DNA from 4 places in the Bacillus sp. FSL K6-0138 genome. Region 2 is predicted to be linked to each of the others. Evidence: riboswitches for the same ligand, from Rfam matches in the RefSeq annotation. Region 2 holds a riboswitch; each other region holds the start of a gene.
What was found. A riboswitch is a leader RNA that binds a small molecule or an ion and turns the genes downstream of it on or off. The one in region 2 is predicted to bind thiamine pyrophosphate.
Positions count from the first base shown of each region.

Region 1: linked by a shared signal. The riboswitch ahead of thiT (energy-coupled thiamine transporter ThiT) and the one ahead of thiC (phosphomethylpyrimidine synthase ThiC) in region 2 are both predicted to bind thiamine pyrophosphate.
Region 3: linked by a shared signal. The riboswitch ahead of tenA (thiaminase II) and the one ahead of thiC (phosphomethylpyrimidine synthase ThiC) in region 2 are both predicted to bind thiamine pyrophosphate.
Region 4: linked by a shared signal. The riboswitch ahead of tenA (thiaminase II) and the one ahead of thiC (phosphomethylpyrimidine synthase ThiC) in region 2 are both predicted to bind thiamine pyrophosphate.

Region 1 covers NZ_CP150286.1:1,155,038-1,160,221, forward strand. The annotation lists gene MHB78_RS06330 (hypothetical protein) at 198-386, opposite strand; gene MHB78_RS06335 (processed acidic surface protein) at 545-1,540, shown strand; gene MHB78_RS06340 (class D sortase) at 1,607-2,179, shown strand; gene thiT (energy-coupled thiamine transporter ThiT) at 2,195-2,779, opposite strand; TPP riboswitch at 2,888-2,987, opposite strand; gene MHB78_RS06350 (GntR family transcriptional regulator) at 3,145-4,248, shown strand; rRNA gene MHB78_RS06355 (16S ribosomal RNA) at 4,821-5,184, shown strand, end outside.
Region 2 covers NZ_CP150286.1:3,571,995-3,577,178, forward strand. The annotation lists gene MHB78_RS18890 (ABC transporter ATP-binding protein) at 1-709, opposite strand, end outside; gene thiC (phosphomethylpyrimidine synthase ThiC) at 913-2,688, opposite strand; TPP riboswitch at 2,832-2,943, opposite strand; gene MHB78_RS18900 (sporulation protein) at 3,073-3,849, shown strand; gene aroD (type I 3-dehydroquinate dehydratase) at 3,884-4,648, opposite strand; gene MHB78_RS18910 (TetR/AcrR family transcriptional regulator) at 4,756-5,184, opposite strand, start outside.
Region 3 covers NZ_CP150286.1:3,250,996-3,256,179, reverse strand. The annotation lists gene MHB78_RS17300 (monovalent cation:proton antiporter family protein) at 229-2,073, shown strand; TPP riboswitch at 2,130-2,238, shown strand; gene tenA (thiaminase II) at 2,329-3,030, shown strand; gene tenI (thiazole tautomerase TenI) at 3,005-3,622, shown strand; gene thiO (glycine oxidase ThiO) at 3,606-4,718, shown strand; gene thiS (sulfur carrier protein ThiS) at 4,715-4,918, shown strand; gene MHB78_RS17275 (thiazole synthase) at 4,922-5,184, shown strand, end outside.
Region 4 covers NZ_CP150286.1:4,484,189-4,489,372, reverse strand. The annotation lists gene aceB (malate synthase A) at 1-567, shown strand, start outside; gene aceA (isocitrate lyase) at 581-1,855, shown strand; gene MHB78_RS23450 (hypothetical protein) at 1,915-2,073, opposite strand; gene MHB78_RS23445 (hypothetical protein) at 2,237-3,319, shown strand; TPP riboswitch at 3,370-3,475, shown strand; gene tenA (thiaminase II) at 3,585-4,271, shown strand; gene MHB78_RS23435 (ECF transporter S component) at 4,268-4,867, shown strand; gene MHB78_RS23430 (ABC transporter ATP-binding protein) at 4,842-5,184, shown strand, end outside.

The sequences.
Region 1 (5,184 bases), 2.2 Mb from region 2:
TTGAAGTTCTATTTATCATAGCATAAATTGCCGTCCTCTGTGAATAACGCCAAAGTGAGAGCTTTTCTTTTTTTGAGGATGATTGGCAGCGGAAAAACGGCAATTGTATACGAAATTTAAGCGTTTTGCCCCATTTTTACGGGTGATGAGCCCTTTTGGAACGGGGAAGCAAATGACATTCGAATCGTTTCCCCGGTCTAAATGGTCATTTTCCAGAAGAAATGCGAAAAGAAAGCAAAAACAACGCCCAACGGAATACAGGAGATCATAACGGTTCCGTCGACGAGTCCGTCAGCTCCGCTTATTTTCAGGGCTTCTCTGTAACCGATCAGGAAATGGATGATCGACAGAACGTAGCAAAAGAGCATCATATAGTAAGGATTCACGTTTATACCTCCTCTATTTCGCTTTACTATATTACATTCAGCGAGAGCAAAGATTATGACTTTTTTTAAATAGAGAAAACGATTTTAAATTTAATGCATGTATTTTAAAAAATTTCTATTATAATCAAAAGGTAACATATAAATAGGGGGTCAATTTTATGAAGAAAAGGATGATGGCGTTTTTGATATGCGCGCTGTTTCTGGTGCCGTCCGCAGAAGCTTTCGCCGCACCGAAACAGTCCGAGCTGAACGAGTATCTTGGAGAAATAGGGATGACAGAAAAAGAATTGGAAGCCTATTTGCAAGATACATATGATGAAAGTTTGAAAGGATTTGAATCGGCGGAGGAATTAAGAGATTTTCTTGGAGAAAGGCTCGATGAAAAACGGCTTGCTTCATATTTAAAAGATTACGGCTTAAATGAAAAAGAAGCGGTCAAACTTCTCGTTGATAATGGTTATATGGAAGAAGGGCAAAGCATCCTCGATGCCTTCATGTTTGAGTATGAGCTGGATGATGCGCTTTGGAACGTGACAACTGACGAAGGCGACGCGGCAATCGAAAATCCGTTTCAGGAGCTTGGCGTAGACGATCAGGAATGGGAAAGGCTAATAAAGCATCTTAGGAGCGTCCGTGAAAAAAATCCGAATCTTGAAGATGAGTTGATGGCGATTGGGGAGCGACTTGAAGCGGTTGCCGATTTTGAGACGGTAACGGAGCTGAAAGCGAAAGATATCGCTCAAATGCTGTCTATTTTACACGATCTTCAGCAAACCCTTGAGGTGAAAACGAAATATTATTTAGTCAAAGACGGCAAGAAAAAGGAAGTATCACTGACGACGCCTGTCAGCGCAGATGAACTGAAAGGGGCAAGCTTGCTTGTACAAGTTTACGATCTTGAAGGAAATTTCATTTTGGACGTTTTGCTGACGCCTGACATGATTGGATCAGATTTATTTCATGAAACAGGAGCAAAAGTGAAGCAAACCCAAACAGCCGTTCAACATGATACAAAGAAGCAGCATGTGAAAAAGACGGTAAGGGGGGCAAAACTTCCAAAAACGGCCGGGCATTATGCGGAATGGTCGATCCTCGGTTTCGTGCTAATCCTCAGCGGATTTTTCTTGATCAGAAGGCTTCGCAAAGCGGCGTAGACAAAGAGGTGAATTGACATTAGAGCATCCCGTAAAAAAAGGGTGATTTGGCTTTTGGCGATCGCCATGATAACGGCCGGGCTGTATGTTGCAGCTACCAATGCGTTTAAGCTTTTTCAAGGACGCACACTTTCCGCTCAGCAGCCGGCTGAGAAGAAGCCGGCTGAAAAGCCGTCTGTTCAAACCGGAAAAAAACAAAAAGCCGAGACAGTGCGAACGTTTGAAACCGGTGAAAAAATCGGCGACCTTGTGATCCCGAAAATGAAGGCGCGGCTTCCGATTTACCACGGAACAGACGAAGACGAGCTTCAAAAGGGAGTGGGGCATTTTGCAGGTTCCGTGCTGCCGGGCGAAGATGACAACTCGGTCCTGTCCGGCCACCGCGACACGGTTTTCAGAAGGCTTGGTGAAGTCGGCAAAGGAGACCGGTTAATTGTTGAAGCTGAATATGGAACTTTTACATATAAAGTGAAAAAGGTGAGGATCGTCGATGCTGATGACAGGACCGTTATCGTTCCAAAACCCAGGGCGACATTAACCGTTTCGACCTGCTACCCGTTCGACTTTATAGGCTCTGCCCCGGAGCGGTACGTATTGGTTGCAGAATTAATAAAAACGCAAAAAAAGCGGAACCTATAAGGTGTCCGCTTTTTTTCATCTCTTATCAATGCTCCGTTCCAAAAGCCTCGGAGCCGTCAGCAGCAACAGGCACAGCACGATTGCGCAAATGATGAACGACGGGAGCATATATGTTGCATTATACGTTAATGTATAAATCCAGACCGGCGTCCCTTTGGGTGCGTAATTTCCAAAAAAGACGGCGCCGCTAATGACGTGGGCGAGAAATTTCAGTCCGCTTCCGAAAAAGACGGCAACCGTAACATATGATACCAGCTTTCCCTTTGCTTTCGCCGCGGCAGCTTTTCGGATCGGACCGGCAAATAAACCGCCGATTCCTGCAGCTGTTGGTGCGATAAAATAATCAAGGAGAAACTGTACGGGGTGCACCGCATAAAGCCCCCCGGTGACAAACTGCAGCAATCCTGCTAAAAAACCGGTAATCAGTCCGGCTTTCAGCCCCCATCGAAAAGAAATTAAAAAGAGCGGGATCATCATGATGGCGATGGAGCCGCCTTGCGGCATTTTCAAAAACATTCCTGAAGCTATATCCAATACGATTGCGATGCCTGTCATGACGGCGATTTCAATAAGCCGGACAAGTTGTTTTGATTGATTCATTGTAACCCTCACTTTTGATGAACAAAGGGGTACTGGACTTCTTTCCCAATAAAAAAGCAATGCGAGGAAGGAATAGGATAGTTTCCACGCACTGCTTTGGATGCAATAAGTTTTACTTTGCCACATCCCTACGCCAGCGTTAACTAACAGGTTCAAAGGGTCAGAACGGTTTGTTCACTCTCAGCCTGAGGCTCCCCTTGTGGTCATCAAGATTATTTAGTTATTTTCTACTATACTAAAAAAAGAAACGAACGACAAGCCGTATTTTTCAAATTTTTTTGCTTGATTTCTCCAATAAGTAGCAATAATTGAAGATTTTCCTTTATAATAGAAATTATTCGTACGTACAAGATGGGGTTGATCTGATGAGTGAACATACAAAATACAGCATGGTCAAAAACCAAATTAAATCGTGGATATATGAGGGGAAAGTTAAGCCCGGGGAAAAAATTCATTCGGAAAATGAATTGATGAAAATTTTCGATGTCAGCAGACATACGATCCGCCAGGCGATCGGCGACTTGGTTCACGAAGGTCTCCTGTATAGGGAGCAGGGGTCGGGAACATACTGTTCACAACGCCTCAGGCCTTCGGAAAAAGGCAGGGAAAGACATAAAATGATCGGCGTGATCACGACCTATTTGTCCGATTATATTTTTCCCCACATTATAAGAGGGATCGAATCGACGCTGTCGAATGAAGGGTACACGCTTATCGTAGCGAGCACGAATAATGACATTGAAAAAGAAAAGCAGTGCCTTGTAAACATGCTTGATAAAGACATTGACGGATTGATCGTTGAGCCGACGAAAACAGGAAGCATTAATCCGAATTTAAACTATTACTTGACGCTTGAGCAGCACCACATCCCGTACCTGATGATCAATCAGTTTTACCAGGAGCTGAACCCGCCCCACTTTATTTTGGATGATGAATACGGCGGGTTTATAGCGACTGACCATTTGATCAAGCTCGGCCATGAAAGGGTCTTTGGCCTTTTTAAACAGGACGATATGCAAGGCGTCAACAGGATGAAAGGATTTATCCGCGCCTTCAGGGAAAACGGTCTGTCATTTTATCCGGAAATGGTTGTTACCTATGAGACGGAGAACAAAGAGGAAAAGACGATCACTGAAGTGAGAAAGCGTCTGTCTTCACAAGAGCCACCGACCGCCATTTTCTGCTATAATGATCAGATCGCTCTTTTAGTGCTTGACGTGATCAGGGAATTCGGGCTGAAAATACCTGAGGACATATCGATTGTCGGCTATGATGATTCGCATTTAAGCCAGGCGTCGGAGGTTAAGCTGACGTCGGTAACCCATCCGAAGATGCAGATGGGAATCGAAGCGGCAAAATGGATGATCGCGAAAGTGGAAGGAAGGAATATGGATCAGCTGGAACACTCTAAGGTATACAAGCCGGAATTGATCGTCAGACAATCGACCGCAAAATTAAAGAACGGTTAAAATACTAAATGAAAGGCTGGATCACTGTCTTGAATCTTTACGATGGTGATCTTTTTAAATGCGTGACGATAATAATAAGAAACGCGGCCGGATATAATAAAGAAGAAATGATCTCGGCAAAGCGGAGCGCCTGTCATATAAAACGGCGGTACATTAGAAAAGGACCATTTGCCAACGGCAGCGAGCGGGATTCAGCCGGCAGCATGAATTGTAAAGCGTATGACCCGATGTTATTGTGTTCACGCTGATGACTTTATTATTTTTTTAAAAACTATTGTGTTAAATGAAAATAGATGATATATTAATATTCGTCCTTAAAAAGACGGCTTTATAAAACAGCTGATTCATATTTTTTTAAAAAGTTGTTGACATTCACCTTGCTAGAATGTTATATTGATAAAGTTGCTTCTAACCGAAGTAAAAATGATCTTTGAAAACTAAACAAGACAAAACGTACCTGTTAATTCAAATAAATCGCACATAAACGTGCGTAGTCATTTTCAAACAGGCCTGCACGATGCAGGTCATGCAGATGTCGTCACAGGATGTGACGAACTTAATCTGCGTTCCATTTTATGGAGAGTTTGATCCTGGCTCAGGACGAACGCTGGCGGCGTGCCTAATACATGCAAGTCGAGCGGACCGACGGGAGCTTGCTCCCTTAGGTCAGCGGCGGACGGGTGAGTAACACGTGGGTAACCTGCCTGTAAGACTGGGATAACTCCGGGAAACCGGGGCTAATACCGGATGCTTGTTTGAACCGCATGGTTCAAACATAAAAGGTGGCTTTTCGCTACCACTTACAGATGGACCCGCGGCGCATTAGCTAGTTGGTGGGGTAACGGCTCACCAAGGCAACGATGCGTAGCCGACCTGAGAGGGTGATCGGCCACACTGGGACTGAGACACGGCCCAGACTCCTACGGGAGGCAGCAG
Region 2 (5,184 bases):
CTTTTTGCCTGATTGACTGAAAAACAGGAGATGTTCTGCTGCGCGGAAATGGCAGATCAACCGGAAGCAGTTTATGAATTCTCCCCGGCTTTGCGGTGAAGACCGCGATCCGGTTGGCTAAATAAACGGATTCGTCGAGATCATGGGTGACAAGGATCATCGTCATTTTCTTCTCTCTCCAAATGTCTGCCAGCACATCCTGCAGATGCTTTCTCGTAAAGGCGTCCAAGGCGCCGAAAGGTTCATCAAGCAATAAAATCTCGGGTTCCCGCAAGAGTGCCCTGGCTATCGCGACCCTTTGCGACATTCCCCCGGACAGCTCGCGCGGATACAGTTTCTCCGCGCCTTTCAGCCGTACCGTTTCAATCAATTCATCGACTTTTTTGCGTACCGATGGTTCTTTCAGGCTTAAATCTGCGGCGATATTTTGCTCAACCGTCATCCACGGAAAAAGCCGATGCTCTTGAAATATAAAGCCTTGCTGAATCCCCGGACCTTTGATCTCTCTGCCGTTCATGCTGATTCGCCCTTCATAATCCCCGTCAAGCCCTGCAACGATTTTTAAGAGCGTGCTTTTTCCGCACCCGCTTGGTCCGATGACAGTCAGGAATTCACCGTTTTCGACCGCTAGCTTCACGTCTCGAAGCACGCTCGTTTTACGGCCGCCGTATACAAACGCTTTTTCGTTAACACGGATTGATAAAGACATCTTGTTCCCCTTTCTTTGCCATTATGAAAATAAAAAGCTCTTATCCCAAATTGAGATAAGAGCCTTCGGTTGACCGATCAGCGCTGATGGAATGTTCCGAAATATTAAATAACATACTAATTCATATTATTCCGACCTGTCAACCCTATATTATAAAAAAACAGATGAAAGGTTCCCCTTTCATCTATCTGTATTGCCCGTCTTTAATTGTAAATGTTACCGCCTGCTTTTTTAAATTCCTTCGCCTTCTCTTTCAGTCCTTTTTGAATAGCCTTTTCTTCAGCAAGGTTGTTTTCCTTGGCATAGTCGCGAATATCCTGGGAAATTCTCATGCTGCAAAACTTCGGCCCGCACATCGAACAAAAATGCGCCGTTTTTGCGCCTTCAGCCGGCAAGGTTTCATCATGGAATTCAAGCGCTCTTTCCGGATCAAGCGACAGGTTGAACTGATCTCTCCAGCGGAATTCAAAGCGCGCCTTTGACAGCGCATCATCGCGGAGTTGCGCACCGGGATGGCCTTTAGCGAGATCAGCCGCATGAGCCGCGATTTTGTATGTGATGACGCCTTCGCGGACATCGTCTTTATTCGGCAGTCCCAAATGTTCTTTCGGCGTCACATAGCAAAGCATGGCCGTGCCGTACCAGCCGATCATCGCCGCTCCGATCGCAGACGTAATATGGTCATAGCCCGGCGCGATATCGGTTGTCAGCGGCCCCAGCGTATAAAACGGCGCTTCCTTGCAAATCTCCATTTGCCTGTCGACGTTTTCTTTGATTTTATTCATCGGCACATGCCCCGGCCCTTCGATCATCACCTGAACATCGTGCTTCCAAGCGATCTCCGTCAGCTCGCCAAGCGTTTCCAATTCGGCAAATTGCGCTTCATCATTCGAATCCGCAATCGAGCCCGGACGAAGGCCGTCTCCCAGCGAAAATGCGATATCATACGTTTTCATAATCTCGCAAATCTCCTCAAAATGCGTGTACAAAAAGCTTTCTTCATGGTGCGCCAGACACCACTGCGCCATGATTGCCCCGCCTCGGGATACGATTCCGGTGACGCGCTTCGCCGTTAACGGCACATACCTGAGAAGGACGCCGGCATGAATCGTAAAATAATCGACACCTTGTTCAGCCTGTTCGATCAATGTGTCGCGGTAAATCTCCCATGTCAAATCTTCGGCCACTCCGTTGACCTTTTCGAGCGCCTGGTAAATCGGCACAGTGCCGACGGGGACGGGACAGTTGCGGATGATCCATTCCCTTGTCGTATGGATATCCTTTCCTGTGGATAAGTCCATCATCGTGTTTGCTCCCCAGCGGATCGCCCATGTCATTTTCTCCACTTCTTCTTCAATTGAGGAGGTGACGGCTGAATTGCCGATGTTTGCGTTTATTTTTACGTGGAAGTTCCGTCCGATAATCATCGGTTCGCTTTCCGGGTGGTTAATATTTGACGGAATGATCGCCCGGCCGCTGGCCACTTCTTCCCGGACGAATTCGGGAGACACATGCTCGCGGATCGCGATGAATTCCATTTCAGGCGTAATGATCCCCTTTCTTGCGTAATGCAGCTGGGTGACATTTTGCCCCTTTTTCGCACGCAGCGGTTTTCGTTTCAGGCCTGGATAGCTGTGATTTGCTTTCTCTTTGCTTTTATAGCCGTTATCCTCCGGCTTTACTTCTCTGCCTTCATATGTCTCGGTATCGCCGCGTTCTCTGATCCAGGACGCCCGCAAAGGCTTCAGCCCCTTCTGAATATCAACCTTCGCATTGGCGTCTGTATAAGGACCGCTCGTATCGTATACGCGGACAGGCCGATTTTCTTCTTCTCCAAATGATCCTGTTGTAGGACTTAAAGAAATTTCTCTCATCGGCACTTGAATGTCAGGACGCGATCCTTCGACATACACTTTTCGGCTTCCTGAAAAACTTGACATCATCGCGATGTTTTTTTGCTGTACTGACTCATGTTTCATGTGAAAATCCTTCCCCTCTTTAAAAATGATCAGGACGAAACTCCAGAACAGCACCAGCACAAAAAAACCAGGCACATTGTTCATGAACCTGGTTTAAAGTCAGTAAAATCGGCAGATGACCGCATCGCAGCCGGACATCCCTATCCTTCATCTTTTTACTTCCCCACGCTGGTACGAACCAGATCAGGTCCAAAGGGTTAAGAAACGCAAGTTGTTTCTCTCTCAGCCCTCAACAGGGCACCCCTAGTAAAGCTATTATATTCGTTTCTAATAGTAACACATCGATTTGACAGTGAAAATCATTCAGAAATAAATGAATCCTTTTGACTATAAACAGCGTATAAAAATTGCTTTTATTTCAGGATAAAAGGAGAAGATCGAAACATGTCACTGTTTAAAAAGCTTGCGGCAAGCGCAGGCATCGGAGCGGCAAAGGTCAATACGATTTTGGAGAAAAATGAATATCTGCCGGGTGAGAAAGTGAACGGAAGCGTTCTTGTAAAAGGCGGCAACACCGAACAGCACATCAGGTACATTGAATTATTGCTGGAGACCGAATACGCCATCGTAAAGGATGATAAAAAAGAATGGAAAACCGTCACCATGGAATCCCGCAGGGTAACGGAATCATTCACCATCAGCCCGGGGAAAGAAAGGCGCTTTCCTTTTTCATTCATCATGCCGCTTGATGCGCCGATGACGATGAAAGGGACGCGCGTTTTCTTATTGACAGACCTGGACATTCAAGGCGGCATCGATAAATCGGACGAAGACCCGATTGCCGTCAAACCGCACCCGTGGATCAAATCTGTGCTGGAAGCTATGGGAGACCTCGGATTCAGGCTTCAAGAGGCTGATTGTGAACATGCGCCATACTTTAACAGGCGGATGCCTTTCGTTCAGGAATTCGAATTTGTACCGGTCTCGCAAAATTACCGCCGACTGTTTGACGAATTAGAGCTCGTATTTCTTCTTGAAGATAACGGGTTGGACGTCATCATCGAAGTCGACCGCCGCGCCAGAGGATTGCGGGGCTGGCTGGAGGAAATGTATAACGAAGGCGAAAAGCTCGTCCGCGTCCGTTTTGACGAATCACAACTTAAAAATAGAGAAGAGCTGAAAACATCGCTTCAGGCGATCATTGAGCAGTACGCCGGATAAAAGGAGAAGGAGCCGCTCCGGCTCCTTCCTTTATTCATATATTTCGATGCAGCACGTCAAGGATCTGTTTCAGATCCCCGGCCGCAATTTGGCCAGGTGCGGATGCCTTTCTGGCCGCTCCGAAAGTCATCGCTGATCCAAATAACTCTCCGGCCAGCCGGCTGATCACGCCTTTTCCGGCCATCGACATCGTAATGATCGGGCCCTCCGCGTACCGCTCATACATCGTATGAGTCGCCTCAAGCAATGTCAGCACATCTGCCGCCGTTTCAGGCATCACCGCAATCTTGGGCAAATCGGCTCCCAGCTCCTGCGCTCTGCGCAGCCGGGACACGATCTCTTCCGCTCTTGGCGTTTTTTCGAAATCGTGGTTGGATATAATGACGAAAACATGATGCATATGAGCCGCTTCAACCAGTTTTTTTACATCCTGCTCTTCATTGAACAGCTCAACATCAATCACATCTGCCAGCCCTGTTTTGGCAACGGCATGATTTAAAGAAAAATAAAATTCCTTGCTGACTTCTTTTTCGCCGCCTTCCTCTATGCTGCGGAACGTAAAGATCAGCGGAATGTCTTGCAATATGGCACGGATTTCAGCCAGCGCTTCTATCACTTTTTCAACGTCTTCCACATTCTCAAAAAAATCCGCCCGCCACTCGACAAGATCCGGATCGACAGACTGCAGAAAAGCAGCTTCTTCTTTCAATTGTTCCAGCGTTTCTCCAACAAGCGGCACGCAAATTTTCGGAGCTCCCTCTCCGATTGTCACCCCTCTGATCTTCACCGTATTCATCAACGGCCTCAACTCCTGTTCTATATATCACAATGTTCTTTGCATTAACGGTACCGGAGATTGGTCATAAGCGCAAGCAGAAATTAAACCACTCGTATACCAACACGAGATCACCTTTCGATAGCTTGTTTATTTAAAAATGAATCTACGATCCCTTGCAGAATATCACTCATTTCTTCAGGCGATTCTTTCCTGCCTCTCTCAAACCATTTTGAAAGGATATTCCAAAAACCCCCGGAACTAAATGCAAGCCCATACTCCAAACTGATTTGATTTTTAAAATGAAAGGTGTCTTCTTTAAACTTTTCATGAAGAGCCGGTAATAATTCATTATATTTCTCAACGACCAAATAAAACAAATGATTCTGATGAAGGGCTTGTAAAAAATCGGCATGTCTGCTCCAAAAGTTGAAGTATGCATGCCCAAGACTAGATAAGTCGATATGTTTTTCCTGAACAATGTAATTGGAATATTCACTGCAAAGCTGCTCAAAATAGCGGTCTAATATATCTTTTTTTGATTGGAAATGCCGATAAAA
Region 3 (5,184 bases), 320 kb from region 2:
ATATCATACCTTGTTTATGTTCTATTTTCACCTTCAAACATTTCCTGCGGAGAAAATCAGGCATATCACTTTTATTTCTCGGCGAGCATTGTTAAAATCGACTTTTACACTTGGGAGAAAAGGACGATCATCTGAACTTTTCTTTCGTTGAATTGTAATTATGGTCCTTTTTGACTGTGGAAGGGGACACTATATACTAAGGAAACCGGTTTTTAGGAGGTAACATCTATGGAGCATACATCTGTTTCATCTTTAGTTGTCGTACTCATTGTCGCATTTTTAACCCCCATCCTGCTGAACCGCTTAAGGCTTGTCATACCTGTCGTTGTGGCGGAAATCATCATGGGTCTTGTTATCGGAAAAAGCGGTTTTAACCTTGTCGAAGTGCATGATGCGTGGCTTGAGACGCTATCGATGCTCGGGTTTATCTTTTTAATGTTTTTGAGCGGACTGGAGATCGATTTTTCCGCGTTTGAAAGAGGAAAGAAAAAGCAGCTGCTCCCAAACGGAAAAGCTGCGCCAAACACGTTTAAAACGGCTGCCATTATATTTATCGCGATTTTCATTTTGTCGCTCGGGCTTTCTTACAGCTTTGTCCTGGCCGGGTTCATCGACAACGCCTTTTTAATGACGCTGATCATTTCGACGATTTCACTCGGTGTGGTCGTTCCGACGCTGAAAGAAGAGCGCCTGATGAAGACGAACATCGGACAGATTATTTTGCTTGTGGCGGTGATCGCCGACCTTGTGACGATGATTTTGCTCGCTGTCTTCGCCTCGATTTATGGAGACGAAAGCAGCAATATGTGGCTGTTGATCATCTTGTTTGCCGCAGGCGTCGTCCTTTATCTCTTCGGAAGGGTGTTTAAAAACCGCTCTTATATTGAAGTGATGTCAAAAGGAACGATTCAAATCGGCACAAGGGCGATTTTTACCCTGATCATCGTGCTTGTCGCGCTTTCGGAATCGCTCGGCGCGGAAAACATACTCGGCGCATTTTTAGCCGGGGTTCTCGTGTCACTGCTTTCTCCGAATAAAGAACTGGTCCAGCAGCTTGATTCTTTCGGCTATGGATTTTTGATTCCGATCTTTTTTGTGATGACGGGAGTCAAGCTTGACATATGGTCCTTGCTTGAAGACCCGAAAATTTTAATGATGATCCCGCTGCTGTTTGTGGCGCTTTTAATCAGCAAGATCGTTCCTGCGCTGATGTTGAAAAAGTGGTATGGTGTGAAAACGGTGCTGGCTTCAGGGCTTTTATTGACGTCGACATTGTCGCTCGTCATTGCCGCCACAACCATCGGCGAACGGATCGGTGTCATCGACGCGAAAATGTCCGGTGTGCTCATTCTTGTCGCTGTCATCACGTGCATTATTACGCCGACGGGTTTCAAAAAGCTAATGCCGAAAGCACAGATTGAAACGGAGCAAAAAACGATCACCTTTATCGGCGCCAATCAAATGACACTGCCGGTTACTCTTGAGCTGTCTTCTGAGGAATATCACGTCAGAGTTCTGCATGTCCATCAGGAAAAGAAAGAAGAAAACCTGTCAGAGCCGGTTTTTGACGTGGAAGTGCTGCCAGATTATGAATTCGGGACACTCGAATCATTCGGCGTTTTTGAGACAGATATTCTTGTCGTAGCGACCGGGAATGAAGAGCGGAATACCGGAATTGCCCTATTTGCAAAAGATAAACAAGTCGATAGGATTATCGCAAGCGCAGATTCGCCGCAAGCGGAAGCCAAATTGAAAGAAAACGGCATCGATACGATTTCCGTCCTGCTGTCGACGAAAACGCTGCTTCGCGCGCTGATCGAGGCTCCGGGCGTCATGAAGCTTTTGACGAATCAGGATGCATCATTATACGAAATCAACATGAGCAACGAGCGCTATGACGGCGTGCTGTTAAGGGAATTTCCGTTTATGGGGGACGTGATCTTTGTGAGGATTTTCAGAGGTGTCGACAGCCTTGTGCCTCACGGCGATACAAGGCTGCAACTGGGCGACAGGCTGATCGCCACCGGCTCGCGCGAATATATCGCCGAGTTGAAAAAAACGCTGGAAGACTGATGCTTGACCATTTTTAATTTCGTGTTAAGATAAAAATATAACTGAATGAATGAAATGTTTTCCACTAGGGGAGTCCTTCATAAGGGCTGAGATAAAAGTGTGACTTTTAGACCCTCATAACCTGAACAGGTTCAGACCTGCGTAGGGAAGTGGCAAGGTATTTGACTATGTATGGTATTATGCAAATTCCAAACCACTTTTCCTGCGGGGAAAGTGGTTTTTTTCATTTTCTAACATTAAAGGAGGGCTACTTAGATGAAGTTTTCGGAAGAGTGCCGGAAGAGCGCTGCAGAATGGTGGGAGGGCAGTTTTGTACACCCGTTTATCAAAGGAATCGGTGACGGGTCTTTGCCGATCGACTGCTTTACATATTATGTGCTGCAAGACTCCTACTATTTGAGCCATTTTGCCAAGGTTCAGTCCTTTGCCGCGGCATATGCGGCAGATTTATACACGACGAGCTGGATGGCGGATCATGCAAAGGGAACGTATGAAGCAGAGCTGGCTCTGCATAGGAAGTTTTCCGAGCTGCTCGGTATTACCGAGGAAGAAAAAAGAGCGTTCAAGCCGTCACCGACCGCGTATGCCTATACGTCCCACATGTACCGCTCTGTTATGAGCGGCAATTTTGCAGAAATTCTTGCCGCTTTGCTCCCTTGTTACTGGCTTTACTACGAGGTCGGGGAAACGTTGAAAGCGTGCAAGCCTGAGAACGGCATTTATCAGGAATGGATTGCGACATATGGAGGAGACTGGTTTAAAGAACTCGTGACCGAACAGGTCGACCGTTTTGACGGGCTGGCCGAAAAAAGTACCGCTGAAGTCAGAGCGAAAATGAAAGAAAACTTCGTCATTTCCAGCTTCTACGAATATCAATTTTGGAATATGGCGCACAAGAAAGAAAGCTGGTCCGAGGAGCGGGGTGAACAGCTTGAAGCTTCACGCGATCACCGATGACCGGCACTCCGTTGACGAGCTGGCCGCCAAAATCGTATCCATCAAGGATACAGCGGATTTTATCCATATCAGGGAGAGGTCAAAAACGGTATGCGAGATTTCCGAATTAATCGAACGCCTGCTGGCAGCTGGCGTTGACAAGCGGAAGCTCATCATCAACGACAGGGTGGATGTCGCCTTGTTCCACAATATACATCGCGTTCAGCTGCCTTCCCACGGCTTTTCCGTCAAATGTGTAAGACACCGTTTTCCGCATTTGAAAATCGGAAAGTCTGTCCACTCTGCTGAAGAAGCGGTTCAGGCTGCAAAAGAAGGAGCGGATTACGTGCTGTTCGGCCACATTTTTGAAACCGACAGCAAAAAAGGGCTGACAGGAAGGGGGACGGAAAGCCTGTGGAATGTGAAACAGGCTGTCGATATTCCCGTTATTGCCATCGGAGGGATTACCGAAAAGCGGCTGCCTGAGGTAAAGCTGTCCGCGCCTGACGGCATCGCGGTGATGTCGGGGATTTTTTCTGAAGACAGGTCTGCCGAAGCTTGCGAACGGCTTCTGCGCCTGGTGAAAGGAGATCTGTATGAAAAAGCGCTATGAAACGATCGTGATCGGCGGAGGCATCATCGGTGTCTCGATTGCCTATCATCTTGCAAAAGCGGGAAAACAAACGGCGGTTTTTGAAAGCGGCGAGGTCGGGAAAAAAGCGAGCCGTGCGGCCGCCGGTATGCTCGGCGCTCATGCCGAATGCGATAAACCGGGAACATTTTTCGAATTTGCGAGGGCAAGCCAGACTGCATATAAGCGGCTGACCGCTGAACTAAAAAGCGTAAGCGGCATTGATATCAGGCGGCATGACGGCGGTATTTTAAAACTCGCATTTACCGAAAGCGACCGGGCGCGCCTTATGGAAATGGCCGCGCTCGATTCTGCCGAATGGCTGACGCCTCAAGAGGTGTATGAAAAAGAGCCGCATGCAGCAAAGGGGATACTCGGTGCGAATTTTATCCGGGATGACGTTCATGTCGAACCGATCTCTGTTTGCAGAGCTTTTGCCAAAGGAGCAAAACTGTTCGGCGCAGACATCTTTGAGTATGCGCCTGTTTTCTCAATAGAAGCGGCGGCAGGAGGCGGCGTCCGGATTCAGACGGCTTCAGGCGCCGCAGAAGCGGATCATGCCGTGATCGCGAGCGGTGTCTGGAGCGGCGTTTTCTTTCAACAGCTCGGTTTAAACAAGCGATTTTATCCGGTGAAAGGGGAGTGTCTGTCCGTGTGGAATGACAGCATTCCTTTAACGAGAACGCTGTATCACGATCATTGCTATATTGTTCCGCGCCACAGCGGAAAGCTTGTCATCGGCGCGACGATGAAAGCCGGAGACTGGAATGAGCAGCCTGATACGGACGGCATCGAAGCGGTCATGAAAAAGGCGAAAACGATGCTTCCGAGAATCGGCGGGTTGAAAATCGACAGATGCTGGGCCGGATTAAGACCGGAAACAGAGGACGGCAATCCGTATATCGGCAGACATCCTGAAAACGACAGCATCTTGTTTGCGGCCGGCCATTTCAGAAACGGCATTCTTCTCGCGCCGGCGACGGGGGAGATGATCACAGATATGATTCTTAGCCGGCCGGTCGAGCCCGCCTGGGAGGAAGCGTTTAAGGTTGACCGGAAGGAGGCTGTTCACAAATGATGATTCAGCTGAACGGACGAAAGATAGACTGGAAGAATGACGGAGGAACGATCTATGACCTGCTTGCATCCTATCAGCTGGAAAACCGAGTTGTCATCGTTGAAAGAAACAGAGAGATTATCGGAAAAGAGAATTATCAAGAAGTGAAACTTGAAGAAAACGATGTTATCGAAATCGTTCATTTTGTCGGAGGGGGATAAAACATGTTAAAAATCGCTGATCAGCAGTTTTCATCAAGACTATTACTCGGAACCGGGAAGTATCCGTCATTCGAGATTCAAAAAGAGGCGGTGCGCGTATCAGAGTCGGAGATTCTGACCTTTGCCGTCAGACGGATGAATATTTTTGAAGAATCCCAGCCCAATTTTCTCGAACAGCTTGATCTGAGCCGGTATACGCTTTTGCCGAATACAGCAGGGGCAAAAACGGCGGAGGAAGCGGTGCGCATCGCAAAGCTTGCCAAAGC
Region 4 (5,184 bases), 910 kb from region 2:
GCGGCTTTCGCGAAAATACGCGAGGATAAGGAGCGCGAAGTAAAAGACGGGCATGACGGGACATGGATCGCGCATCCCGGCATGATTCAAACGGCTCTCGACGTATTTGATGAACATATGCCTGAAGCAAATCAGATTCATAGAAAGCGTGAAGACATCAAGGTTGAAGGGAAAGATTTGCTGGAAGTGCCGACAGGGCGGATCACGGAAAAGGGCGTCCGCACGAATATCAGCGCCGGCATCCGCTATATGGCTTCCTGGCTGTCCGGAAAAGGCGCTGCCCCGATTGACCATTTGATGGAGGATGCGGCAACGGCCGAAATTTCAAGAGCTCAATTATGGCAATGGATCCGCCATCCGCAAGGCATTCTGGATGACGGCCGGGAAGTGACTGCAGAAATGTTCAAGACGATGAAAGAGGAAGAAATGAAGAGGATCATCGATGACATCGGGTTGAAGCGTTATCAAGAAGGCCGCTTTGAAGAGGCCGGACGGCTCTTTGAAGCAATGATTTTGGATGATCAATTCGCTGAATTTTTGACAATACCCGCTTATGAAAAATTATAAGGAGGAATGGGAGATGAGGTCTGAACAGGCAAAACAATTGGAGGAGAGCTGGCAGGATGAACGGTGGAACGGAATCACAAGGCCGTACAAGGCTGAGGATGTGATCCGCCTGAGGGGGTCCCTTGAAATCGAATATACCATCGCAAGGCGCGGCTCTGAAAAACTTTGGCGGCTTCTCCATTCGGAAGATTTCGTTCCAGCGCTTGGAGCGTTGACGGGAAACCAGGCAATGCAGCAAGTAAAGGCCGGATTGAAAGCGATTTATTTAAGCGGCTGGCAAGTGGCGGCCGATGCAAACCTTGCGGGGAGCATGTACCCTGACCAAAGCCTGTATCCGGCAAACAGCGTTCCGGAAGTCGTCAAAAGAATCAACCGTACGCTCCAGCGCGCAGACCAGATTCATTTCATGGAAGGAAAAGAAGAGATCGATTGGTTTGCACCGATCGTAGCGGATGCTGAAGCGGGATTCGGCGGGCAGCTGAATGTCTTCGAATTGATGAAAAGCATGATTGAGGCAGGTGCCGCTGGCGTTCATTTTGAAGACCAGCTTTCATCAGAGAAAAAATGCGGACATTTGGGCGGAAAAGTGCTGCTGCCGACGCAGACGGCGGTTCGTAATTTGATCGCGGCCCGCCTCGCCGCAGATGTCATGGGCGTCCCGACGGTTCTCATCGCCCGGACGGATGCGAATGCGGCCGATCTCATCACAAGCGACATCGACCAGTATGATGCCCCGTTTTTGACGGGAGAACGCACATCAGAAGGATTTTTCAAAACGAAAGCGGGCCTTGATCAGGCGATTGCCAGAGGGCTTGCATATGCGCCTTACGCCGACTTGGTCTGGTGTGAAACATCAGAACCTAATCTTGATGAGGCGCGCCGGTTTGCAGAGGCGATTCATGAACAATTCCCGGGAAAACTGCTTGCGTACAATTGCTCGCCTTCTTTTAACTGGAAAGCCAAACTCGATGATCAAACGATTGGTGATTTTCAAAAAGATCTCAGTGAAATGGGGTATAAATTTCAATTCGTCACACTCGCTGGGTTCCACGCTTTAAATCACGGCATGTTTGAACTGGCCCGTCAATATAAAACACGCGGGATGGCCGCTTACTCTGAGCTGCAGCAGGCCGAGTTCGCCAGCGAAGCCCACGGCTATACGGCGACAAGGCACCAGCGTGAAGTCGGAACGAGCTATTTTGATGAAGTCGCACAAGTCGTTACAGGAGGGACTTCTTCGACGACGGCGCTAAAAGGCTCGACGGAAGCGGAGCAGTTTCAGCCGTAAATCGCTGTGAAAAAGCCGCCTTGCTTGACAGGCGGCTTGCTCGTTTGTATAAAAATATTTTAGCAATTGGCATCATTGGAAGGGGCAATCAAAGGATGTTCCCGAAGCACAATCACATTCTGATGAGCTTTGTTACTTCTTTTGGCCGGCCGGTTGTCTTTGCTGAATGAGTAGAACAAATACACGGTCATTGTCAAAATCAAGATAAACATCATCATATCTATCCCCTCCAATTGAAATTTGCCTTTCAATATATAAGACGGATTGCGCCCAGTATAAGTTTCAGAAAATTTGTTTATTTCTTAAAAAATATCAATCTATACCAAATGCTGTAAATATACATTATGATGAAGTAGTGATGAAGAAAAGGAGTGAAGTGAGTTGGGAAAGAGGGTTAAACGATTTTCATTCATGCTCGCCGTTTTGCTCATGATCTCGTCGGTCCCGGCGATGGCCGAAGGAGCAGAACCGCCGAAGAAGGAAAAAGAGATTGCAGACTACCAGCAAAAGCTTGAAGTCAAACGGGAAAACATTGCGATCGATCGGGCCAATATAAAAGATTCCTACAGACTCAATGAAGACGGGCAGTCTTTGAACGTAACAAAACCCAAAGCTTCCGTCAAATCAAACTATTCTTCTTCAGAACAATCCTTTCAGCACCAGGCCTCACTGACGGAAACCAACAAGGACGATCTGTGGTTTTTCAGCACGCCTTCAGACAGAACATTCATCGCGAGAATCCTATCAAACAATGCCGACTACACCGTGCAGCTTTACGTGGTTGACTGGGAAAAAGGACAAGCCATTCCGACGAATATCTCCGCGTCAGCCGGCAATTTGATCGCACTCAATGAGCTTCCAAAAGGCGACTATGCGCTCAGGGTTTTTTCGGCGGGAGATGTCGGAGATTCCTATACGATTCAAATGAACGCCAGGAACCCGGCCCATTTTACATCGGCAGTATCTGTCTCATCTTCCCTGCAGCAATTTGTCGCGGAATATGAAGACGGTTCAGTTTATGCCAACGGCACCTTTGTATATAACAAAAACGGCGGAAACAGCCACCTTGACTGGAAGAGAGTCTTTTATTTTCCGTATGGCGGCGGCTACACCCAGCGGACTCACGAGATTGCAGATGCAAAGGTCAAATCGGTTTCCGCACCTGTATCATACAAAGCAAGCTATGCCAGCTCTGAAGAAGCCATCATGGTCTATCTCGATAAAGGGACATTGTTTATGCACCACCAGTCCGCCTTTCAATCCGGCGTCGGCTATGAAGGTTCGTTTGTCGATACGCTTGGAAAGGTGACGCCGAGAAGGATCGATGACAACGATTTTGAATACGGCGATCATATTCTCATCGTCGATTTAAAAACGGGTAAGTCTATCGATTTCTTCAGTGTATTAAACTACTACTATGCAAGCGGAGTCGAAAAAATCCCGGCGATTCAATACTTGAATTAAAGCATTGACATGTAGTTTATAGATGTGTAGAGTAAAAGTTAATGAAATAGGAAGTCCACTGGGGGAGCCATAAAGCTGGCTGAGACAAGAGGTGATCTTGGACCCTTCGAACCTGATCTAGTTCGCACTAGCGTAGGGAAGTGGAGCCGGTGTCTTTATGAGTTCATCATCTTAAGCCGCTCCATTTTGGGGCGGCTTTTTTGCATAAAGAAGCCGTTTTCCCCTTGTGCCTTCCTTTATAAATGAATGTAAGGAGGCTTTCTTCATGAGTTTTTCAGCGCAACTTCGCCGCGAGGCAAATCCCATCTTTGAAGCCATTTTTCAGCATCCTTTTGTAAAGGGGCTGGCGTCGGGCGACCTAAAAAAGGAACAGCTCATCCATTATGTCAAACAGGATGTCGCGTATTTGAATTCCTTTGTACAAATCTACGGAATCGCTATTTCAAAATGCAAAAAACGGGAAGACATGACCATGTTCAACCGGCAGATTTCCTTTGTGCTGGACAGCGAGGTGCATCCCCACAACAATCTTTGCCGGGTTGCAGGCGTACAATATGAAGACCTGCACGGCTATCCTCTCGCACCGTCGGCTCATCATTATATCAGCCATATGCTGACGGCCGCGCACGAAGGCACGATCGGAGACATATTGGCCGTTATGCTGCCGTGTCCGTGGACATATTGGGAGATCGGCAAAAGATTGCTGAATGAGGTGCAGCCGGATCCGTCGCATCCGTTTTATGACTGGATTCAATTTTACGGAGACCGAACCGATTCGATTACAACGGCATTTTGCGCTCGTTTGGATGAATGGGCAAAGGATGCACGCGAGGAAGAAAAAGAGAAAATGAAAGAGCTCTTTTTGTTAAGCTGCCAGCTTGAATATCAGTTTTGGGAGATGGCCTATACCCTTGAAGATTGGCCTGTGAATATGGAGGCGGCGGGACGATGAATTGGAGGATGAAAGAAGTCGTCATGACCGTGATATTGTCAGTCGCCTGCGGTGTAATTTATTTAGGGTGGTCCACCTTGTGGATTCCGGTTTCGGCTATCGTCGGTCCAGTCGGTGCAAACTTTATGTTCGGCATATGGGTGATTGCGAGTCCGATCGTTGCCTATATCATCCGCAAACCGGGGGCGGCGCTGATTGCCGAGACGGCAGCTGCGGCGGTTGAACTGCTGACGGGAAGCCATTTTGGGTTATCTTCACTGCTCATCGGCGTTTTCCAGGGGGCTGGAGCGGAAATCGCTTTTGCGATGTTTCGTTATCAGCGCTATAACTTGTTTACCCTTATGCTGTCCGGAGCGCTTGCGGCCGTCGGCAGCATGACCTACAGCCTGATCGCAAACGGCTTTGGCTACTATACGACAGAAACGCTGGTTCTGACATTTATCATTCAGGTCATCAGCGGAATCATTCTCGGCGGCTGGCTCGCCAAAGCGGTGGTCGGGGCGCTCGCGAAAACAGGTGTGCTCGACCAATATGAGATCATGAAGGAACAGCGGAAAAAGGATGAATCAAATGAATTCGTATCTAGGATGCAATAATCTATCCGTTCGCTTTTACAACCGTTCGGAAACGGTATTGGACAGCTTGAGTCTATCGATTCAAAAAGGAGAGAAGGTGCTGATACTCGGGCCGAGCGGAAGCGGAAAATCGACATTGATTTCGGTGCTTTCCGGAATTATACCCGAACATATTGAAGCCGAAGTCAAAGGCGAGGTAGACCGCAGAAAAAGCGCCGGTGTCATGTTTCAGGACCCGGATTCGCAATTCTGCATGCTTCGGGTTGATGAAGAAATCGCCTTTAGTCTGGAAAATCGCCGTGTTCCCCCCGAAGATATGGAGCGGATGATCTCTTCTC